One region of the Faecalibacterium sp. IP-3-29 genome, then DNA from elsewhere that is predicted to be linked to it. Evidence: predicted binding sites of a transcription regulator. Region 1 holds the regulator's gene; the other holds the start of a gene.
The links. The regulator Rex, encoded in region 1, represses fermentation and respiration genes when NADH is low (regulators of the CRP and FNR family bind a similar motif). The targets are predictions, from matches to a motif close to ATTGTTAANNNNTTAACAAT.
Positions count from the first base shown of each region.

Region 2: a site for Rex is predicted at 5,276-5,295, ahead of coaD (pantetheine-phosphate adenylyltransferase). Genes of this name have one in related genera too.

Region 1 covers NZ_CP094471.1:2,420,669-2,432,194, reverse strand. Annotated here, with positions in the region: gene MTP40_RS11625 (carbohydrate ABC transporter permease) at 1-483, opposite strand, end outside; gene MTP40_RS11620 (carbohydrate ABC transporter permease) at 495-1,421, opposite strand; gene MTP40_RS11615 (ABC transporter substrate-binding protein) at 1,586-2,956, opposite strand; gene MTP40_RS11610 (thymidine kinase) at 3,501-4,109, opposite strand; gene MTP40_RS11605 (redox-sensing transcriptional repressor Rex) at 4,197-4,838, opposite strand; gene MTP40_RS11600 (ClpP family protease) at 5,092-5,778, shown strand; gene MTP40_RS11595 (MATE family efflux transporter) at 5,810-7,138, opposite strand; gene MTP40_RS11590 (pyridoxal-phosphate dependent enzyme) at 7,156-8,067, opposite strand; gene MTP40_RS11585 (sigma factor-like helix-turn-helix DNA-binding protein) at 8,364-8,747, shown strand; gene ffh (signal recognition particle protein) at 8,779-10,134, shown strand; gene rpsP (30S ribosomal protein S16) at 10,221-10,463, shown strand; gene MTP40_RS11570 (KH domain-containing protein) at 10,480-10,713, shown strand; gene rimM (ribosome maturation factor RimM) at 10,926-11,462, shown strand; gene trmD (tRNA (guanosine(37)-N1)-methyltransferase TrmD) at 11,466-11,526, shown strand, end outside.
Region 2 covers NZ_CP094471.1:1,348,673-1,360,198, reverse strand. Annotated here, with positions in the region: gene acrB (acryloyl-CoA reductase electron transfer subunit gamma) at 1-246, opposite strand, end outside; gene MTP40_RS06465 (acyl-CoA dehydrogenase) at 264-1,433, opposite strand; gene MTP40_RS06460 (3-hydroxyacyl-CoA dehydrogenase family protein) at 1,553-2,425, opposite strand; gene MTP40_RS06455 (enoyl-CoA hydratase-related protein) at 2,465-3,250, opposite strand; gene MTP40_RS06450 (acetyl-CoA C-acetyltransferase) at 3,367-4,581, opposite strand; gene coaD (pantetheine-phosphate adenylyltransferase) at 4,670-5,173, opposite strand; gene MTP40_RS06440 (butyryl-CoA:acetate CoA-transferase) at 5,548-6,894, shown strand; gene MTP40_RS06435 (AI-2E family transporter) at 6,946-8,157, shown strand; gene MTP40_RS06430 (radical SAM protein) at 8,367-9,791, opposite strand; gene MTP40_RS06425 (oleate hydratase) at 9,864-11,526, opposite strand, start outside.

The DNA.
Region 1 (11,526 bases):
AAAGTAGGTCTCAGTTGCAAATGCAGTGTGGACCCAGATGGCCAGATAGAACGGGCTGTTGACCCAGCCGAACTTGGTGTACAGCAGGAACTGAGGAACGTTCAGAACGACCTGAGGCAGGAACAGGGTGGCCAGCATGATGCTGAACAGGATCTTCCGGCCCGGGAAGTCGAAACGGCCAAAGCCGTAAGCTGCAATGCAGGAGGAGACCACCGTGCAGATGACCTTGGGCAGAACATAAGAATAAGTGTTCAGCATGGCCTGCAGGATGTTGATGGAACCGCCGAAGTTGTTCAGCGCGTTCTTGTAGCCCTCCAGGGTGGGGTTCTTGATCCACAGGCCGATGCCTGCAAAGATCTCGCTGTTGTCCTTAAAGGTAGCGCTGACCATCCACAGCAGGGGATAGATCATGATCAGGCCCACCAGGATCAGGACAAGATACTTAAAAAACGTCGCAATGGCGTTGGATGCTTTCATTCCCATACTGTCACACCTTACCTTTCATCCGAGTAGTAGACCCACTTCTTCTGGCTGGTGAAGGCGATGATCGTGAGGATGCAGACGATCACGAACATGATCCAGGCCAGAGCGGAAGCCATGCCCATCTGGTTGGACTTGAAGGCGTAGTTGTAAACCAGAATGGAGATCAGGGTGGTGGAGTTGCGCGGGCCGCCGTTGGTGATGATGAAGGGGCCGTTGAACTCCTGGAAAGCCTGGCAGATCTGAGTGACCAGGTTGTAGAAGATGATGGGGGTGATCATGGGAACAGTGATGGAGAAGAACTGCTTCCACTTACCGGCACCATCGATGGTGGCAGCCTCGTACAGGTCTGCAGGCACGCCCTTCAGGGCGGCCAGGAACAGCACCATGGCGGAGCCGAACTGCCAGATGCGCAGGAAGCAGATGATCCACAGCGCATAGTTGGGGTCGCTCAGCCAGGAGGGGCCCTGTGCGTGGCCGAAGGTGATGGCGCGGATGATGGTGTTGACCAGACCATCATCACGGAAAACGGCCTTCCACAGCACGGCGATGGCAACGGAGCCGCCCAGAATGGACGGGATGTAGTAAACGGTACGGAACAGGTTCACGCAGGCAATCTTGAAGTTCAGGATGTATGCGATGAACAGAGCAAAGATCAGCTTCAGGGGCACGGTGATGAAGGCGTATTTGAAGGTGGTGACCAGAGCCTTGGTGACCTTGGCATCAGAGAAGGCGGTGACGTAGTTCATCACGCCGTACTGGTGGATGCCGTTGAAGAAGTTCATGTCGGTGAAGCTGTAATACAGCGACTGACCGAAGGGGATGGCCTTGAACACGACAAAGCCGATGATCCAGGGGATCAGGTAGATCAGACCCTGCCACTTATCCAGGAACTTCTGTGCGGGGGTACGCCCGAGAGAGGGCGCTTTGCTTTCTTTCATCCGGGGATCCTCCTTTGGTGAAAATCAGTGCAACAAACCTTATGTCACACTTTGGCAACAGATTTGTCAGAAAATTGTAACCTGTGCCTGAGAAAAAAGGGGCATCGGGCCTACGGGTGGACGATGCCCCTGATATGTAATTTGACTCAGGTCAGCAAAGAAGATCAGACAGTGTAGCCAACAGCAGACATGCCGTCCAGCAGAACGTCAACGACATCTGCGCCGCTCTTATTGTCGTAGTCGACGGTATCGAACACTTCCTGATAGGTGCCGGTGCCGGTAGCCTTCAGATCGGAAGACTCGAACAGGGGATCCAGCTGGCAGGAAACGAAGCTCATGACCTTGCTGTTTGCCTCAGCGACCAGTTCGTTGATCTTACCGGCAGCCTGAGCGGTAGCCAGACCAGCCTTGGAAGCGGGGATGCCGCACTCGGAGCCCATGATGGCAGCGCCGTCGCCGTTCCACAGGTACTCGATCAGGGTAGCAGCCTCAGCGGGGTTCTTGCAGGTCTTGGTGATGGCCATGCCCATGGAGACCTTGGAGAAGCCGCCGTTGTAATCGCCGAACTTGATCTCCTCACCAACGGTGAAGCCGGGCTTGTTCTCCTCGTCCAGAGCGTCCTGGTACTTGGAAGCAGCGGAATCCCACTCGAAGATGCCGGCGATCTTGCCGGTGATCCACTCGTTGGACTGGTGGGTAGCACCGTCGCCGTTTGCACCGTAGTAGGTGGGCAGCGGCATGATGACGTGGCCGTCGACCAGGCTCTTGATGAAGTCGATGCCCTCGGCGATCTCATCAGCGGTGTAGTTCAGGGTAGAGGTGGTGGGATCTGCCCAGTCCTTGCCGTACTTGGACTCGAGGTAGAACACCATCAGGATCATACGGTCGTATGCGCCCAGGTGCAGGGGATAGTAATCATCGCCCAGCTTCTCCTGGAAAGCCTTGCCGGCTGCAAACAGATCGTCCTCGGTGGAGGGAACTTCGGTGATGCCGGCCTTGTTAAAGGTGGTCATGTTCCAGTAGAAGATACGGCCGGTCATGGAGATGGGCACGCACTGCTGTGCATTTGCAACGTTGCAGGCACCCAGCTTTGCGTCGTCCCACTGGGACATATCCAGGTAATCGGTGACGCTGTTCAGATCCAGGAAGGTCTGGCCGTTGCCGGAGTAGTTGTACAGCCAGTTCCAGTTGATCTGGCAGACATCCTCAGCCACGCCGCCTGCAAACTTGGTGGACATGGTGTCCTCCCAGCCGGACCATGCAGCGAAGGTGGGGTTGACGGTGATGGTGGTGTGCTCAGCAGAGAAAGCCTTCAGGGCCTCCTGGTAAGCGTTGTGGCGGGACTCGCCGCCCCACCAGCTCATGGTCAGGGTAACGGGATCGCTGCTCAGGCCAGCCACGGAAGCAGCCTCGGCTGCAGAAGAAGCGGTGCTGGAAGCAGCGCCGCCATTGCCGCCGCAGGCAGCCAGCAGACCAGCTGCACCGACAGCACCGGTGACCTTCAGGAAATCACGACGGGAAATTGCCTTGCTCATTGTTGTTCTCCTCCTAATAAATCAAAAAACATCGAGCGGGCCTTACTGCACAAGGCTCGTTGTATACAAATATGATAACAAAAGGAATGGGAAAAAGAAAGATGTAAATTGAAGTGATACGGACAAAAAACGAACAAATATTGCTCTTGTGATTTGCGACGATTTGACGGCATTGCCGAAATGAATAAACTTGGGGCGAAAAACTATGCAATCTGCATAGTTGGATAGATTGCATAGAAACGGGCCGAGAAAGTGTGGCGGAACCTCTAAAATTGCAATGTTTTTGTAACTTATTGCGAAATTGACGGTATATTGTTGTATACAACATGTGAAAAAAGTGACGATATCGCTGTTTTGTGAACTGATATATCAATTGCGCAAAAAACGTTCGCCGTTGGATACAACTGATATATCACTTTGGAAGGCGGCAGGCAAAAAAGAGCGCCGCCCGGCTGGGCAGCGCTCTGAAAATTGTAAAAAACTCCTGGGAGCTCCGGGCTCTCATGCAGGAAGGGTGGCTCCTGTGACTGCCGGAGATCGACACTTACTGTGCGTTCCGTTTGGCGTAAAACGCCCGCCGTGCCTTGAAATAGCACTGGGGGCACATGCTGACGTACTGCACATCGTTTTCCAGATCGATGGCGACCTGCTCGCCCTCAAAGACGAACTCCCCATTGACCCTGCGGCAGTTGCAGGTGGCCTTGCGCCCGCAGGTACAGATGGTCTTCATCTCCTCAATGGTGTGGGCCAGCTCCAGCAGACGGGTGGAGCCTGGGAAGCCCTTGAGGGAGAAGTCTGACCGCAGACCGTAGCAGATGACCGGGATGTTCAGGTCTACCGTGACCATGAACAGCTGCTCGGCCTGTGCCGGGGTAAAGAACTGGCTCTCGTCGCAGAGGACGCAGGCCAGCGGCTGCTCCCCGGCTGAGGCGGCGCGTACGGCTTCGAACACATCCACCTCGGGCGGGATGAGCAGGTCAGCCCTGCGGCGCACGCCCAGGCGGCTGACCAGCTCGCCGCCGCCCTTGGTGTCCACCTGGGGCTTCAGGATCAGCACCCGCATTCCCTGCTCTTCGTAGTTGTGGGCCACCTGCATCAGCGCGGTGCTTTTGCCGCTGTTCATGGCACCGTATCGGAAGTATAGCTTCGCCATAGTTGCTCTCCTCATAAAAAGGCAACCCTCTCTGCTCGTTCGGGGGGAGAGGGCTGCCTGTTTTCTGTGATATGCTATAAGAATAGATCAGTCCTGATTGCGCAGGCGGTAACCCAAGCTCATCAGGCTGTCGCCCAGGTGGACGTTCTCCACCACCACTTCGGGGTAGGGCACCGACAGGTCGTAGTGGGAGAAGTTCCAGAAGCCTTTGATGCCCAGTTCGACCAGCCGGCCGCTGAGCTCCTCCGCACCGCTGCGGGGCACACAGAACACAGCCACCTCAGGCTTATGCTCTGCGCAGAAGGCCTCCAGCTCGTCAACGTGTAAGATCTGGATGCCGTTGATCTCTTTGCCCACCTCGCTGGGGGAATTGTCAAAGGCTGCGATCAGCTTGTAGCCGTTGGTGTCGGTGGTGATGAAGCGGCTGACTGCCTTGCCCAACCGGCCGCAGCCGATGAGGATGGTGGGCAGCAGGTCACCGTTGCCGAACAGCAGATGCTCCAGGATGGAAAGCAGGTTCTCCACCGAGTAGCCGATGCCCTGGCGGCCGTTCACGTCGCCGATGCAGTTGAAATCCTGCCGCACCTGAGAGGCTGTGGTGCCCATCTGGGCGGCCAGCTCGCGGGAGGAGATGCTGGTGATGCCGTCGTTCTTCAGCGTCCGCAGGTAGCGGTAGTACTTGGGCAGGCGCTTGATCACCGGAAGGGAAGCTTTGCCGGGATTGTTCATGGAAATGGTTCTCCTTTCATCCAAAGGGAATGCCGGTCTCTTTGCGCCTTGCAAGGTGCACCGGCGATTAAGACAGTTTCTGAACAATAATGATATATACTTGTCAATCTTATTCTTAGTATAAAGTATACTGCAATGAGACAGAATGTCAAATCCTCTGGGCCAATTTTTTTCAAAGTAAAGAAATCTTAACCGCCGCATATTGCTTCGATCCCCGGGAACACTGAAAAAAACACCCTGAGGAGGAGCCAACATGCCGGAAGATGAAAAGGAAACCACCGAACAGCAGCGGCTGGAAAAGGAACAGCTGGAGGATCTGGGCACGGTGTGGCGCACCCGCGGCCCCCATGCCATCCACTGCCTGACCGTGATCGGCCAGATCGAGGGCCATGTGGAGGCCCCGCAGGGTCAGAAGACCACCAAGTATGAGCATGTGATCCCGCAGCTGGTGGCAGTGCAGGAGGACCCTGCTGTGGAGGGCCTGCTGGTGCTCATCAATACCGTGGGCGGGGACGTGGAGGCCGGGCTGGCGCTGGCAGAACTCATTGCCAGCATCTCAAAGCCCAGTGCCACGGTCGTGCTGGGCGGGGGCCACTCCATCGGCATCCCGCTGGCAGTCAGCGCCCGGCGCAGCTTTATCGTGCCCACGGCGACCATGACGGTGCACCCGGTCCGCCACTCCGGCATGATTTTGGGCGTGCCCCAGACCATGCGGTGGTTCGAGCAGATGCAGGAGCGCATCACCGGCTTTGTGGCAGGCCACAGCGGCATTACGGCAGCGCGCTACTCGGAGCTGATGCTCCGCACCGGTGAGCTGGTAATGGACGTGGGCACCATGCTGGACGGCAAAAAGGCCGTGAAGGAGAAGCTCATCGACCAGCTGGGCGGAATCTCTGATGCACTGGAATGGCTGTACCGGGAGATCGAGCGGACTGAGTGAGAGAAAAGACCTGCCCGGGGCGGTGTCGGGCTTACAGTTCGCCCTTCCGCAGATACTTCACCATCATGGGGACTTCATAGACCAGCATGAGGATCCAGCCCACAACATAGCTGTACGGCAGGGCCTCGATATCCATTTTCATCAGCAGCACAAAGACGGCAGCGGCCGCCACACGGCCTGCCATGTTGAGCGTGCTGCTGTTCAGGGTGATCTTAAGGTCGCCCAGGCCGCGGAAGCCGCCCTGGATGCCGTTGGTCAGCGAGGGCATCAGATAGAACAGGGAGACCAGCTTCAAAAAGCGCACTCCCAGATGCACCACGGCGGCATCGGTGACGAAGAGCCGGATGATGGGCTCGGCAAAGAAGAAGCAGACAGCGGTGATAAAAATGGCGTAGAGGAACTCCAACTTCAGGCCGCAGAAGAAGCTGGCGCGGACACGCTCTTTTTTACTTGCACCGCGGTTCTGGGCCATCAGGGTGGTGGTGGCATGGCCGATGTTCTGCTGGGGCACATAGGCAAAGTCATCGATGCGGCCTGCGGCGGCAAAGGCTGCCATGGCGCTGACACCCATGGTGTTCACGATGGCCTGAATGGCGATCTTGCCCAGCTGAACGGTGGCCTGCTGCATGGCGCTGGTCCAGCCGTAGCTGATGGTCTTTTTCAGCAGCGAGGAGTCAAAAATGAACCAGCGCCTGCCCAGCTGCAACACAGGGACCTTCCAGCGGATATAGATCAGGCAGAACACGCAGCAGAGCGCTTCGCTCAGCACGGTGGAAAGGGCACAGCCCTCGGAGCCCCAGTCCAGCACCTCAACAAAGAACAGGTCACCGCCGATGTTCAGCACCGAACTGATCATCAGAAAGTACAGCGCGCTTTTGCTGTCGCCCAGCGCGCGCATGGTGGCGGCGAGGAAATTATAGAAGAAGGTGAACAGCAGCCCGCCGAACACGATGCGCAGGTAGTTCACAGCGATGGGAAGGATCTCTTCCGGCACCTGCAGCAGACGGAGCAGCGGATTTGCCAAAATCACACAGGTCAGCGAGAACACCAGGGAAAAGACGGAGCCTGCAATGGCGGTGGTGGAGACCTGACGCTCCACCAGCTCGGTGTCGCCTGCGCCGAACGCCAGGCTGACAAGGATGCCTGCACCCAGGCAGACACCGTTGATGAACAGGATCGCCAGCGTCATCAGCGGGTTGGAGGTGCCCACGGCGGCAAGGGCATCCTCGCCCACGAATTTGCCGACAATGATGCTGTCCACGGCGTTATAGGTCAGCTGGAACAGGTTGCCCAGCACAAGGGGAATGGTGAAATTGACCAGCAGCGGTGTGATCGGGCCGGTCGTCATATCCTTGGTCATTTGGAACTCTCTTTTCTTTATAGATTAAATGCCTGCCGTCCGCTGAAGATGGCCAGCGCCGAGCGGCTGGTGCCGGTGGCAATCAGCTGTGCAGCGGCGTGGAGGGCTGCACCGGCGGCAGGGGAGGCGGGAATGGCATCGGTGGCAAGGACCCGCTGTGCAGCGCGGTTGGCATCGGTGCTGGTAACGGCGGCTACATTATCCACAACATAGGCGTTGTAATTGCCCGGCACGATGCCGTAGCCGATATCCGGGATGCCGTGCCCGCCGGTGAAGCCGCCGCCCAGAGCCTGATTCTCAAAGGGTTCCACGGCTACGATGCGGACATCGTTGGTCCAGGCCTTGATGGTCTCGCCTACGCCGGTGATGGTGCCCGCACTGCCCACGCCGACGGTGATGGTGTCCACGAGACTGCGGCCCTCCCGGGAGATGGCCTGCACGATGGCGGGGCCGGTCACCCGGCGATGGTATTCGGGGTTATCGTCGTTGGCAAGCCAGTTCATATAGTACCAGCCCTTTTCGGCGGCGGTGGTCTCTGCCAGCGCCCGGGCCCCCGCAAGGCCCCGCTGGGCGGGGGAATGCAGGATCTGTGCCCCCAGCCGGAGCAGGTATTCCTGCCGCAGGGCCGGGGCATCCTCCGGCATGGTCAGCACCACGGGGTGGCCCGCCGTCCGCCCGGCAAGGGCCAGCGCCATGGCAAAGGAGCCGGAGGCCGCTTCAATGATGGGCTGGCCAGGGAGCAGCTTGTGCTTTTCCGCCGCAAGGGCCAGCATCCCCTCGGCCACCGAATCGCGGGACGTGCCGGTGGGCCCATTATAATCAAGGTAAGCATACAGCCGCCCTTTGAGCCCGCAGGCGGCAAGATAGCCCCGCAGCTCCACGATCGGACAGGGGACCAGGGTCTGGTAGATGTTTGGATAGATTGCCACGAAATTCCTCCCTTACGCAAACCTGAGCAGTCAGCACAGAACTGTCTGCCATGCCAAGGGCTCCCCTGTTAGGGGAGCTGGCAAAGCCATCAGGCCTAGACTGAGAGGTTTCATACCTATAAGGTAGCGCATCCTGTGCCCAGCGTCAAGCCGCAATTGGACAAAATGGAGAAAAATCTGCCGAAAAATCAGCAGAGTGATGGAAAAAAGCCTTGACAAGGAAAAGAATGTCTGCTATACTCCGTATGTAAAGCAAATAAACTTTACAACAAATGGAGGTCAGGGCAGAACGCATCATGGCAAAAGACTTTGAAATGGGCTATCTGCTCGATTTTTATGGCGAGGTGCTCACGCCCAAGCAGCGCGAGATGCTGAACCAGTATTACAACGACGACCTCTCCCTCAGTGAGATCGGGGAAAACTTCGGGATCACCCGTCAGGGCGCACGGGATGCCATCAAGCATGGCGAGACCACCCTGAAAGAGCTGGAAGCCAAGGTTGGCTTTGCAGGCCGCTACCGCCGGGTGCAGGAAAAGCTGGAGGAGCTGGAACAGCTGGTCATTGACGCGCGGTTCGAGTGCACCGGCCCCTATGCCAGGCTCACCACCACTGAGTATGCAGCAACGCTGAACAAGATGCTGGGGCTGATCCGCTCCATCGACGAAGTCAACGAGAGCTGACACCATTACTATTTTGAGAGGAGCACCGAACATGGCATTTGAATCTTTGACCGACCGCCTTGCCGGTGTGTTCAAAAAGCTGCGCGGCCACGGCAAGCTGACCGAGGCCGACATCAAAGCCGCCATGCGCGAGGTGCGGATGGCCCTGCTGGAAGCCGATGTCAACTACAAGGTTGCCAAGGATTTCTGTGCCAAGGTCTCCGAGCGTGCCATGGGTCAGGAGGTCATGGAGAGCCTGACCCCCGCCCAGCAGGTGGTCAAGATCGTCAACGAGGAGCTCGTTGCCCTGATGGGCGGCGAGGAAGCCCCCCGCCTGATCGTCAAGAACAAGGGTCAGACCATCATCATGCTCTGCGGCCTGCAGGGCAACGGTAAAACGACCCACGCAGCCAAGCTTGCCAAATACTTCATCAAGCAGGGCCGCCGCCCCATGCTGGTGGCCTGCGATATCTACCGCCCCGCCGCCATTGACCAGCTGCAGGTGGTGGGCAAGCAGGCAGGTGCGCCGGTGTTCACGTTGCCGGGTGCCAAGCCCCCGGAGATCGCCCGCAAGGCATTGGCCCACGCCAGGGATTACGGCAACGACATCGTGATCCTGGATACCGCCGGCCGTCTGCAGATCGACGAGGTCCTGATGCAGGAGCTCGTGCAGATCAAGGAAGCTGTCCCCGTGGACGAGACGCTGCTGGTGGTGGATGCCATGGCAGGCCAGGACGCTGTGAATGTTGCCAAGACCTTCAACGAGACGGTGGGCATCGACGGCATCATCCTGACCAAGACCGATGGCGATACCCGCGGCGGCGCGGCACTTTCGGTGCTGAGCGTTACCGGCAAGCCCATCAAGTTCCAGGGCACTGGCGAAAAGCTGGACGATCTGGAAGTGTTCCATCCCTCCCGCATGGCCAGCCGCATCCTGGGCATGGGCGATGTGCTGAGCCTCATTGAGAAGGCGCAGGATGCCGCCGATGAAAAGGCCGCAGAAGAGACCGCCCGGCGGATGATGGAAAACAAGTTCGATATGAACGACATGCTGGCCCAGTTTGCGCAGATCCGCAAGATGGGCGGTGCAGGTGCCATGCTGAGCATGATGCCCGGCATGTCCGGCATTGATGCCAGCCAGATCGACGAGAAAGCCTTTGACCGCATCGAGGCCATGATCTATTCCATGACCAAGGAAGAGCGTGAAAAGCCCTCCATCATCAACCCCAAGCGCAAGCGCCGCATTGCAGCGGGCAGCGGCACCCGGGTGGAGGATGTCAACAAGCTGCTCAAGCAGTTTGAGATGATGCAGAAGATGATGAAGCAGTTCAAGAAGAGCCCCAAGGGCTTTGCCCGCCGCCTGGGCGGCATGATGGGCAACCCCAATGCCTTCCGCGGCTTCAAATAACAATGGTATACACCCCGCAGGGGTTGTACAGATAGATTTAATCAAACCCCGAAACGGGGCACAAACATTTTTGGAGGATATTTACCATGGCAGTTAAGATTCGTCTGCGCCGCGTTGGCGCTAAGAAGGCTCCCTTCTATCGTGTTGTTGTTGCTGACAGCCGCTTCCCCCGCGACGGCCGTTTCATCGAGGAGATCGGCACCTACGATCCCAACCAGGAGCCCTCTGAGGTGAAGATCGACGCTGAGAAGGCCAAGGCTTGGATCGCCAACGGCGCACAGCCCACCGATACCGTCCGCGTTCTGCTGAAGAAGTCCAACATTCTGTAAGTAGGAGGGCTGACTCATGCAGGAGCTGTTGCTGGCAGTTGCCCGCGGTCTCGTGGAGGACAAGGAAGCCGTCAAGGTCACGGTGGACGAGCCCCGCGAGGACGGCACCATCGTCTACCACCTGAGCGTGGCAGAGGGAGATATGGGCCGTGTCATCGGCAAGCAGGGCCGGATCGCAAAAGCCATTCGTGTGGTGATGCGCGCGGCTGCTGTGCGGGTCGATGAAAAGGTCCTTGTTGAGATCGACTGAGCACCCTACGGGCCCTTTGCCGCAAGGCAAGGGGCCTTTTTGTATTATTAGGCAGCTCACCCTCTCAGGCCGCTTCGCGTCCAGCTCCCCCAAAGGGGGAGCCCTTGGCAAAACCAGAAACTTTGTGGTGACTGCCAAGGCCTCTCCCCTCGGGAGAGGTGGCATTGCGTAGCAATGACGGAGAGGGTGAGGATGCTAAAGGAGTAAAAGCAATGCAGAAATACTTGGAAGCCGGCAAGGTGGTGACCACCCACGGTGTGCGCGGCGAGATGAAGCTGGAGCTGTGGTGTGACGGCGTGGCCTTTCTGAAAAAGGTGGGCCGCCTGTACACCACCCCCCAGGGCGGCAGGTGCTACAAGATCACCTCCATCCGCCCCCAGGGGCAGATGGCCCTGCTCCAGCTGGAAGGGGTCAGCGATATGGATGCCGCCCGTGCCCTGCGGGGGCAGGTGTTCTACTTTGACCGTGATGATGCCACCCTGCCTGCGGGCAAGTGGTATGTGGCCGACCTCATCGGGTGCGAAGTGCGGGATGCCGATACCGGCAAGGTGTACGGCGTGGTGACCAGCGTGGATCACCCCGGCGCACAGGATATCTACACCGTCAAGGCCCCCAGCGGCAAGGAATATATGTTCCCCGGGGTGGATGCCTTTTTGAAAGAGCGCAACCCGCCGGAGGGCTATCTCCTTGTCACCCCCATCCCGGGCCTGCTGGATGACGATTTTGACAGTGAGCGGGAGGAGGAGTGAGCCATGGGGATGCGTGTGGACATCGTGACCCTTTTCCCGGAGATGTGCCAGCAGGTGCTGGATT
Region 2 (11,526 bases), 1.1 Mb from region 1:
AACAGCCTTGTCCGCGCCGCGGGCCAGCAGCTCACGCAGCATTCCCTCGGCCGGAGGAGGACCCATGGTGATGACAACGACTTCGCAGCCGGTAGCGTCCTTGAGCTTCAGAGCAGCCTCCAGAGCGTTCAGGTCATCGGGGTTGGTGATGGTGGCCATAGAGGCACGATCCAGAGTACCGTCTGCCTTGACGGCGACTTTGCCGGAGGTATCAGGAACCTGCTTTACACAAACAATTGCTTTCATTGTAAATCTTACCTCCCTTACTTCAGCAGAGCGCCGGAAATGACCATCATCTGCACTTCGCTGGTGCCCTCGTAGATCTCAGTGATCTTGGCATCACGCATCATGCGCTCGATGGGGTAGTCACGGGTGTAGCCGTAACCGCCGAACAGCTGCAGGCAGCGGCGGGTCACATCGCTTGCGGTGCGGGCTGCGATCAGCTTAGCCTGAGCAGCCTCCACGCTGTAACGGACCTTTGCGCCGTCCATGGCCTGCTGCTTCTTCAGAGCGGCAGCGTAGACCAGATACTTGGCAGCCTCAACGCGGGCCTTCATCTCAGCCAGCTCAAACTGGGTGTTCTGGAATGCGGAGATGCTGCGGCCAAACTGCTTGCGCTCCTTGACGTAGGCAACGGTCTCCTCCAGAGCGCCCTCGGCAATGCCCAGAGCCTGAGAAGCGATGCCGATACGGCCGCCGTCCAGGGTAGCCATGGCCAGCTGGAAGCCCTTGCCGCGCACGCCCAGCATACGATCCTTCGGGATACGGCAATCCTCGAAGATCAGCTCGCAGGTGGAAGAACCACGGATGCCCATCTTATCCTCAGCCTTGCCGACGGAGAAGCCCGGATCGGTGCGCTCAACGATGAAGGCAGAGCACAGCTTGGTGGGGCGGCCCTTCTTATCCAGAACGCGGTCGGTGACAGCGATGACGATAAAGACATCAGCGAAACCGGCGTTGGTGATGAAGATCTTGGAGCCATTCAGAACCCAGCAGTCATCCTCTTCCTTGGCAATGGTCTGCTGACCCTGTGCATCGGTACCAGCGCCCGGCTCGGTCAGGCCGAAAGCGCCCAGCCACTCACCGCTGCAGAGCTTGGGCAGATACTTTGCCTTCTGCTCGGGGGTGCCGTTCTCATAAATAGGAGCAGCGCACAGGCTGGTGTGAGCGGAGACGATGACACCGGTGGTGCCACAGACCTTGCTCAGCTCCTCCACTGCCATGACGTAGGACAGCACATCGCCGCCTGCACCGCCGACAGAGGTGGGGAAGTAAATGCCCATCATGCCCAGCTTGCCCATCTTCTCGACGGTCTCTTTGGGGAAGTACTCTTCTGCATCAACCTTCTTAGCCAGGGGCTTGACTTCGTTTTCAGCAAACTCACGGTACATCTTCTGCACCATCTGCTGCTGCTTGGACAGAGTAAAATCCATCGCTATATCCTCCTAACGGGTGTTTTTTATCTCCCGGGGTCGGGGTTCTCCCCTTCCCGGTTGCAAACAAATTCCTCCCGACCGCTTTCCCCACGGCCGGGAGAAATGTTTATCAGAAATTACAGCTGGTCAACAGGGGTCTTGGTGCGGTCTGCGTTGTAAACGTAGAAGCCCTTGCCGGTCTTGCAGCCCAGGTTGCCGCCGCGAACCATCTTGCGGATCAGCGGGCAGGCGCGATACTTGCTGTCGCCGGTCTCATGGTACAGGACATCCATGATGGCCAGGCAGATATCCAGGCCGATGAAGTCGCCCAGCTCCAGGGGTCCCATGGGGTGGTTGGCACCCAGCTTCATAGCGGTGTCGATGCCTGCGATATCAGAAACGCCCTCCATCTTGATGAAGGCAGCCTCATTGATCATGGGGATCAGGATGCGGTTGACCACAAAGCCTGCAGCCTCGTTGACCTGAACAGGGTTCTTGCCGATGGCCACGGAGATCTCCTTGATCTTCTCAACGGTCTCGGCGGGGGTGTTACAGCCAGCGATGACCTCGATCAGCTTCATGCGGTCAGCGGGGTTGAAGAAGTGCATACCGACCAGAGGACGGCTCAGGCCCTTGCCGATCTCGGTGATGGACAGAGAGGAGGTGTTGGAAGCGAAGATGCACTCGGGCTTGCAGATCTTATCCAGCTCGCCGAAAGTGGTCTGCTTGACCTTCATATCCTCAAAAGCAGCCTCAACGACCAGGTCGCAGTCTGCGCACAGATTTTCCTTCAGGCCCGGAGTGATGGCTGCAACGATCGCGTCAGCCTTTTCCTGGGGGATCTTGCCCTTAGCAACCAGCTTCTCGTAGCCCTTCTTGATCTTTGCCAGGCCGTTCTCAGCCCACTCCTGCTTGATGTCGCACAGAGCAACGGTGTTGCCCTCAACCTGTGCAAATGCCTTTGCGATGCCCTGGCCCATAGTGCCAGCGCCGATAACACCGATCTTCATAGGAAATCTCTCCTTTAATATCAAAAATTATGTAACGGATTAGTTGTTGGTGAACACTGCCTTGGGCTTCGGTTTCTCACGGCTCAGGAAGCAGGCCATGCCTTCCTGCTGATCGTGGGTCTCGAAGCAAGCACCGAACAGCTTCTCCTCAACTTCCACAGCCTTCTCAATGGGCAGGCTGATGCCACCGTTGATGGCCTTCTTGCAGTTGCGCACTGCAATGGGAGCGTTCTTGGCGATCTTGCCAGCCAGCTTCAGCACGTTCTCCATCAGTTCAGCCTGCGGATACACGGCGTTGACCAGACCAATGCGGTAGGCCTCGTCCGCCTTGATGTTCAGGGCAGAGTAGACCAGCTGCTTTGCCATGCCCATGCCGACCAAACGTGCCAGACGCTGGGTGCCGCCGAAGCCCGGGGTGATGCCCAGACCAACTTCGGGCTGACCAAACACGGCGTTGTCAGAGCAGATGCGGATGTCGCAGCTCATGGCCAGCTCATTGCCGCCGCCCAGTGCAAAGCCGTTGACGGCTGCAATGACGGGGATGGGGAAGCTCTCGATCATCAGGAACACGTCATTGCCCAGCTTGCCGAAGGCCTCGCCCTCTGCCTTGGTCATGGTGCTCATGGAGCCGATATCAGCGCCTGCAACGAAGCTCTTGTCGCCTTCGCCGGTCAGGACGATGCAGCGGATGGTCTCCTGATCGACAGCCTCAAAAGCTGCCTTCAGGTCTGCCAGAACCTCAGGGTTCAGGGCATTCAGTGCCTTGGGACGGTCGATGGTGATGATCTCGACAGCGCCCTGCACCTCGGTTTTTACAAAAGCCATTGTGAAAACCTCCAATTCAGATTCTCAGTGTTTCAAAACAGCTCCCGCGCCCCGGCAGAGTCTCCGGTCTGAGCCGGGGCGCGGGCTGTCATTCAATTCAATTCCAAAGGGGGAGCTTACATCTCAACGATGGTAGCGCAGCCCATGCCGCCGCCGATGCACAGGGTAGCCAGACCCTTGTGAGCACCACGGTGCTTCATAGCGTACAGCAGGGTGACCAGGATACGAGCGCCGGAAGCGCCGACCGGGTGACCCAGAGCGATTGCACCGCCGTTGACGTTCACCTTGCTCATATCGAAGTTCAAAGCCTGGCTGACAGCCACAGACTGTGCAGCAAATGCCTCGTTGGCCTCGATCAGGTCCATATCAGCAACAGTCAGGCCAGTCTTTGCCATGACCTTCTTGGTTGCTGCGATGGGGCCCAGACCCATGACCTCGGGCTCAACACCGGCCAGAGCGCCAGCGACCCAGGTTGCCAGAGGCTCAACGCCCAGCTCCTTGGCCTTTTCCTCGCTCATAATGACCAGAGCAGCAGCGCCATCGTTGATGGCGGAAGAGTTGCCTGCGGTCACGATGCCGTCCTTGGTGAAAGCGGGCTTCAGGGTTGCCAGCTTCTCGACCGGGGTCAGACGGGGGCCTTCATCGGTATCGAACACGGTGTCGCCCTTCTTACCCTTGATGACAACAGGAACGATCTCATCCTTGAAAGCGCCGTCCTTGATGGCCTTGTCAGCCTTGACCTGGCTGTTGTAAGAGAACTCATCCAGCATCTCGCGGTTGATGGGGCTGTAGCCGTACTTCTTCTGGAAGGTCTCGTTGGTGCAGACATTCTCAGCGGTCATGCCCATGTGCTTGTTGAAGCCGGTGGCATCCCACAGAGCATCGTTGACCATGGTATCGACCAGCTCGCTCTTGCCCATGGGAGCGCCCATGCGGTAGCCGTAACGGCCCTTCATCATTGCAAAGGGAGCCATGTCCATGTTCTCCATGCCGCCTGCGACCACGATATCAGCATCGCCTGCCTCGATCATCTGAGCAGCCATGTTCACGCAGTTCAGACCGGAACCGCAGACCACGTTGACGGTGACAGCGGGGGTCTCGATGGGCAGGCCAGCCTTCAGGGAAGCCTGACGGGCAACGTTCTGGCCCAGACCAGCCTGGATCACACAGCCCATGTAAACATGATCGACCTGCTCAGGCTTGACGTTTGCGCGGTTCAGAGCCTCCTTGATGACGATGGAGCCCAGCTCAGCAGCGGGGACGTTGGCAAGGGTGCCACCGAACTTACCAATGGCGGTACGGCATGCAGATGCGATAACGATCTTTTTCATGTGAATAGCCTCCTGATTGTGTATGTTGTGATTTAAGAAAGACTGTTTTATCAAAACGCCGAAGCGTTTCTTGCATAAGGAATGGGGGTCAGACGTTCTCTCCCCTGCTGCGCAGCTCGGCCATCTTCTGCTCCACGGCAGCTTCCACATTCGGAGTAACGAACTTGGAGATGCTGCTGCCGTAGCGAGCGGCTTCCTTTACAATGGTAGAGGAAAGATAGCTCCACTTGATGCTGGTTGCAAGGAACATGGTCTCAATGCCGGGCATCAGCGCGTGATTGGTCTGCGCCAGCTGGATCTCGTTTTCAAAATCCGTTACCGCCCGCAGGCCCCGCACCATGACCGAAGCGTGGCGCTTCTTGGCGAACTCCACGGTCAGGCCGTCGAAGCTCTCCACCGTGACATTGGGGATCCCCTTGCAGCATTCCTGCAGCAGGGCCACCCGCTCCTCCACGGTGAACAATGGGTGCTTTGCACTGTTGATGAGCACGGCCACGATCAGATGATCGTTGATCTTTGCCGCGCGCTTGATAATATCGAGATGACCTCGTGTGACCGGATCGAACGACCCGGGGTAAACTGCAGTTGCCATCGGTTTTGTCCTCCTTGCGCGCCTTTGAAAAGCGCATTGGTTCTGACATGATAGCACTTTCCAGTTTGCTGTGCAAGATGTTCTTTTCTTCTGCTACGGTGTATCGTTAATTTTTAAACAATCTTACCCGCAGTGCCACGCTGCATCCTGCTACGCTATAAGTAAAGCACATCGTCAAAATTTTATCAAGTATTTTTTGTGTAAAATTTATTTTTTGTGCACCAAAGAATCTCTACAAAAAGCTAAGATTTTTAGTTATATTGCATCCAGCCCTGTTTTTTGCTAGGAAAGTATTGATTCTCCCGTTTGTTAATGATATAACTAAGTTGGAATTTACAATTCCTTTATGTTATTGTAAGAGAGGATGGTTTATAATGGATTTTACGGAATTGTATGCGCAGAAGAAAATGACAGCTGACCAGGCTGCCGCGTTGGTCAAAAGCGGCGACTGGGTGGATTACGGCTGGGCCGTGAACACCCCCGTTGCAGTGGACGCTGCCATTGCAAAGCGTCTGCCCGAGCTGGAGGATGTCAACTTCCGCGGCGGCATCCTGATGTGGGTGCCCGCCATCTTCCAGATCGAGGATCCTGCTGCCCACATGACCTGGAACAGCTGGCACATGGGCGGCATTGAGCGCAAGGCCATCGCCCAGGGCTTCTCTTTCTACTCCCCCATCCGCTACTCTGAACTGCCCCGCTATTATCGCGACAGCTCTGACCCCGTGGATGTGGCGGTGTTCCAGGTGACCCCCATGGACGAGCATGGCTATTTCAACTTTGGCCCCTGTGCTTCCCACCTGGGTGCCGTCTGCGATAAGGCCAAGAAGATCATCGTTGAGGTCAACCGGAACATGCCCAAATGCCTGGGCGGCACCGAGAACTGGGTGCACATCTCCCAGGTTGCCGGTGTTGTGGAGGGCAGCAACCCGCCCATCGGCCAGATGGCCGCTGCCGGTGCCGCCACCGAGGTCGATCTGAAGGTAGCAAACCTCATCGTCCCGCAGATCCCCGACGGTGCCTGCCTGCAGCTGGGCATCGGCGGTATGCCCAACGCCATCGGCAACCTGATCGCGCAGAGCGACCTGAAGGATCTGGGCGTGCACACCGAGATGTATGTGGATGCCTTTGTGGATATTGCAAAGGCAGGCAAGATTACCGGCCGCCACAAGAATCTGGACAGGGGCCGTCAGGTCTACGCCTTTGGTGCAGGCACCCAGAAGATGTACGATTACCTGAACGACAACCCGGAGTGCATGGCCGCTCCCGTGGAGTACACCAACGACATCCGCAGCATCTCCGCCATCGACAACTTCATCTCCATCAACAATGCGGTGGATATTGACCTGTTCGGTCAGGTGAACGCGGAGAGTGCAGGCATCAAGCACATTTCCGGTGCAGGCGGTCAGCTGGACTTTGTTCTGGGCGCATACCTTTCCAATGGCGGCAAGAGCTTCATCTGCCTGTCCTCTACCTTTATGAATAAAAAGACCGGCAAGCTGGAGAGCCGCATCCGTCCTACCCTGGAAAACGGCAGCATCGTCACCGACACCCGCGCAAACGTGCACTACCTGTGCACCGAGTACGGCTGTGTGAACCTGAAGGGTCTGACCAGCTGGGAAAAGGCAGAAGCACTGATCAGTGTGGCACACCCCGATTTCCGGGACGAGCTGATCGCCGAAGCCGAAAAGCTGCACATCTGGCGCAGGAGCAACAAGCGCTGACATTGCCGCAGGGAATCCTGCTGTCTGCGGCAGGAATGGAGTTTCCATGACATGATGGACAAAAAACCGCATATCAAACCCTATCTCTACGGAATGTTCGCAGGCTTTGGCGCGATCAGCCTGAGCATCCTCTTCTTTTTCCTGATCTACCGCTTTCAGGGCTTCGGCAATGCCGTTTCAACCCTGACCGGCATCCTGATGCCCTTTATCTACGGCAGTGTCATTGCCTATCTGCTCAAGCCGGTGTGCAACTGGATTGAAGCATTTCTCCACAAGCTGTTCCCGGAAAGGATGCACCGCTTTGCCAACATGCTGGCCGTTGCTCTGACCATCCTGTTCGGCCTGCTGCTGATCTACGCTCTGATCATGATGATCGTGCCGCAGCTCATCAACAGCGTGACCGCCCTGTACTTCACGGCGCGGGACAACATCGGCGACTTTGTGGAGTGGATCTCCAAGCAGGAGTTCATTGCCAACAACAAAAAGCTGCTGGACTTCATCGAGAACTCTTACGACAGCCTGGATGCCAACCTGGATGCCTGGATCAAAAACACCCTGCTCCCCTCCATGCAGAACATCCTCAGCGGTGCCGCTGTGGGCGTGGTGAACGTGGTGACCTGGATCAAGAATTTCGTCATCGGCCTCATCGTTTCGGTGTATCTGCTGGCCAGCCGGAAGAAGTTCGGGCAGCAGGGCAAGCTCATCCTTTATAGTTTGGTCAAGCCCCGCTGGGCCGACCTCATCATGGAGGAAGTCCGTTACGCTGACCGGATGTTCGGCGGCTTCATCAACGGCAAGATCCTGGATTCTGCCATCATCGGCGTGCTGTGCTATATCGCCTGCCTGATCTTCAAGTTCCCCAGCGCCCTGCTGGTGTCGGTCATCATCGGCGTGACCAATGTTATCCCCTTCTTCGGCCCCTTCATCGGTGCCATCCCCGCCACCCTGCTCATTCTGATCCAGAACCCCATCAAGGCGCTCTGGTTCGTGCTGTTCGTTCTGGTGCTGCAGCAGGTGGACGGCAACATCATCGGACCCAAGATCCTGGGCAACACCACCGGCCTTTCCAGCTTCTGGGTGCTGTTCGCCATCCTGCTGTTTGGCGGCCTGTGGGGCTTTGTGGGCATGATCATCGGTGTGCCGCTCTTCGCGGTCATCTATGATGTCATCAAAAAGCTGGTGTTCCACGGCCTGAATCGCAACGACGAATCCGGCATGGTAAACCTCTATCACGATGCCTTCGGTGACCCCGACGACGAGTGATCCCAAACACAATAGAATCGCAAAACCGGCTCTGTCTCCTGCATGGGAGGCGGGGCCGGTTTTTGTATTCCTACCACACGATTTTCTCAGAGCAGCCGAGAAACGCAAAGCTCCCCCTTCCCGGCGCTGTCTCGGCGCTTGGGGAAGGGGGAGCTTCGGCTTTCAGGGCAGATATACCAAAAGGGGGATTTCAGGGGGAGTACCTGCAATTACTGCTGATTGGGCTTCCAATCCTTATAGTTCTCGTAACGGCTCTCGCGGATCTTGGTATGGGACCAGATCTCGTCGGCGGTCGGCTGCCAGTTGGCGGCGTAGCTCTTGCACTTGTCGCACAGATGATCCACGCTTTCCGGGCTCTGGAGGTCGGTGCTGTGGGCGCCGGTCTCGTGAACCATCTTGCGCAGCAGCTCGGGGTTTTCCAGCATGGGGCAGGGGCGCAGATGGTTCTTATTGAAGGGCTGGCCGTTGTGGTAGGCCATGAACAGCGGACTCTGCAGGATCTCCAGGATGCTGCTGTCGTGGATGTTGGCGTTGGAATAGTGGATGAACACGCAGGGCTCCGCGTCACCGGCCGAGTTGATGTGGAAGTAGTTGCGGCCGCCGGCAATGCAGCCGCCCACAAACTCGCCGTCGTTCTGGAAGTCCATGGGGTAGAACGGGATATCGCAGGCTTCACTGCGCAGATAGCGGATGCGCTGGATCATGTACTTGCGCTGCTCGGGAGAGGGCATCAGCTCAGGCGCTGCCTCGTTACCCACGGGCATGTAGTGGAAGTAGAAGCCAAAGTGTGCACCCTTATCGCAGAGGAAACGCATGAACTCATCGCTGGTAACGGCTTCGATGTTGTCGCGGGTGTAGCAGATGGAGGTGCCGAACAGGATGCCGTGCTCCTTGAGCAGATCCATCGCGCGCATAACGGCAGCATAGTGGCCCTCGCCGCGGCGGGCATCGTTGGTCTCCGGGGTGCCCTCGATGGACAGCATGAAGGCGATGTTGCCTAGACGGACGACCTCTTTGCAGAACGGTTCATCGATCAGGGTGGAGTTGGTATAGATGGCAAACTGCACATCGTTGTGCTTCTCGGCCAGCTTGAGGATATCAACCTTGCGCACCAGCGGCTCACCGCCGGTGAGCATGTACAGATAAACGCCCAGCTCCTTGCCCTCGGTGACGATCTTATCCATATCGTCAAAGCTCAGGTTGTTCTTGTGACCGTACTCACCGGCCCAGCAGCCCACGCAGTGCATATTGCAGGCGGAGGTGGGGTCAAACAGGATCAGCCAGGGAATGTTGCACTGATATTTGACACGATTCTCGCGGATGGTCTTGGTACCGCGGAAGAAGGCCTCATAGCCCAGGTTCAGGGCCGTGGTGCGGGCCACGTTGGGGTCCAGCTGGTTCAGCATACAGTTGATGAGCTTCGACCACTTGCTGTTGGGGTCGGTCAGGGTCTGCTTGGCATGTGCATAGGTCTCCTCGCTGAAGGAATCGCCGTAGAACTGCTTTGAAAGATCTACGATCTGTCCAACCGTCTTGGCGGGGTCCTTCTCGGCATGAGAAAGCACGAGATCCACAGTCTTGCCCAGTGCAGCACGCTGCATTTTGTGCGTCAGAGAATCAAATGCGGTATTCATTTTTATTTCCTCCAGATTCAATAGAATTTTACAGGGCTCTCTTCCCTGCCTGCCGGGCTGAATTCCCGGCGCTCAGATGATCTTATACTCCAGCAGCAGACGGCCCAGGTCGGTGTCCTGTACCTTTTCTACCGCTTTGCCCAGTGCAAATTTTTTGATCCAGTTCATTTTCAGATCACTCAGGGGTTTGCCATCCCGCAGCTGAACAGCGGCGTTCAGCAGGTCGCGGACATCGTAGGTGCTGCCCCAGACCTCCGGCACGCCCCGGTCGATATCCAGCAAGGTGTACACAGCTTCCATGCCGGTGCGCATGGAATACTCGGTGGTGAAGATGGTATCCCGCTTCGTCTCGGCAAATTGGCCGATGAAGGCAAAGTTCACTGCGCCCTCCGGCACCACCGCCGGGCGGTCGCCTGCGGTGCGGGGCATGAAGAAAGCTGTGATATAGGGCATCATCACAGGCACAGTATTGGCACTGTGCTCCGCCAGGTCCTCGATCTGGTTTTCGGGGACCCCCAGATGATACAGCCACTCCATGCAGATCTCTTTGCCGGTGCAATCCCGCATGGGCTTCTTGATGTAGTCACCGGGCGTGTTGCTGAACAGGCCGTAGATCCAGCCCACGAGCTGGCCCTTGGGCTGATCCCGGAACTGGGGCTGACGGTTGAATGTCCAGCTGAGCAGCCAGCCGGAATCCCGCGCCGTGACGATGCCGCCCGTGACAGTCCTGCCGCTGAAAGGGTCACGCTGGCAGATGTTCTGGATGTAGGGCACGATGCGTTCGTCCAGCGTGGTGACCGTGGCACTCATCCAGTTGGTCTGCTCCGGATCGGAGCAGAACTTCTCCGGGCGGCCAAAGGCCTCATCCTGCGCGGCGATCTTCTTCCACAGATCCCAGCCGTTGCCGGGCCGGAGGGTGGGGTTGAACACTGCAGGCTGATCCTGGGAGCCGATGGAGGTGCTTTCCACGCAGCCGCCGTTGGTGATGAACACCAGATCATTCTCGGTCAGGTCCACCCGTTCCGCTTCATCGTCCACCAGCAGGCAGATGGTCCTGGCCTGCTTTTTGCCCTCGGTCAGCTCAAACTCAATATTGGTGACCTTGGTGTTGTAGTGGAAGCGCACACCGTGTCCTTCCAGATAGCGGATCATGGGCAGGATCATGCTCTCGTACTGGTTGTACCGGGTAAAGCGCAGTGCCCGCAGATCAGGCAGACCACCCACATGGTGGATGTAGCGCTTCAGATAGAGCTTCATTTCCAGTGCGCTGTGCCAGTTCTCAAAGGCGAACATGGTGCGCCAGTAAAGCCAGAAGTTGGAAGAGAACACCTCCGCGTCAAAGACATCGGTGATGCGCTTATCATAGAGCTGCTCATCCGGGGTAAAAAAGAGCTTGATGAGTTCCATGCAGCCCTGATCCGAAAGACCGAACTTCCCATCGGTGTGGGCGTTCTGCCCCCGGTTTTCCGTGGCGCGGCAGAGCGAGTAGTTGGGGTCTGCCTTGTTCAGCCAGTAGTACTCATCCAGCACGCTTGCGCCCTCGGTCTCAAGCGACGGGATGGAACGGAACAGATCCCACATGACTTCAAAATGGTCATCCATCTCCCGGCCGCCCCGCATCACATAACCGATGCCGGGGTACTGGCAGCCATCACAGGCACCGCCGGGGATGGGTCCCTTTTCAAAGAGATGGATGTGTTCCCCTTTCATCTGACCGTCGCGGACCAGGTAGCAG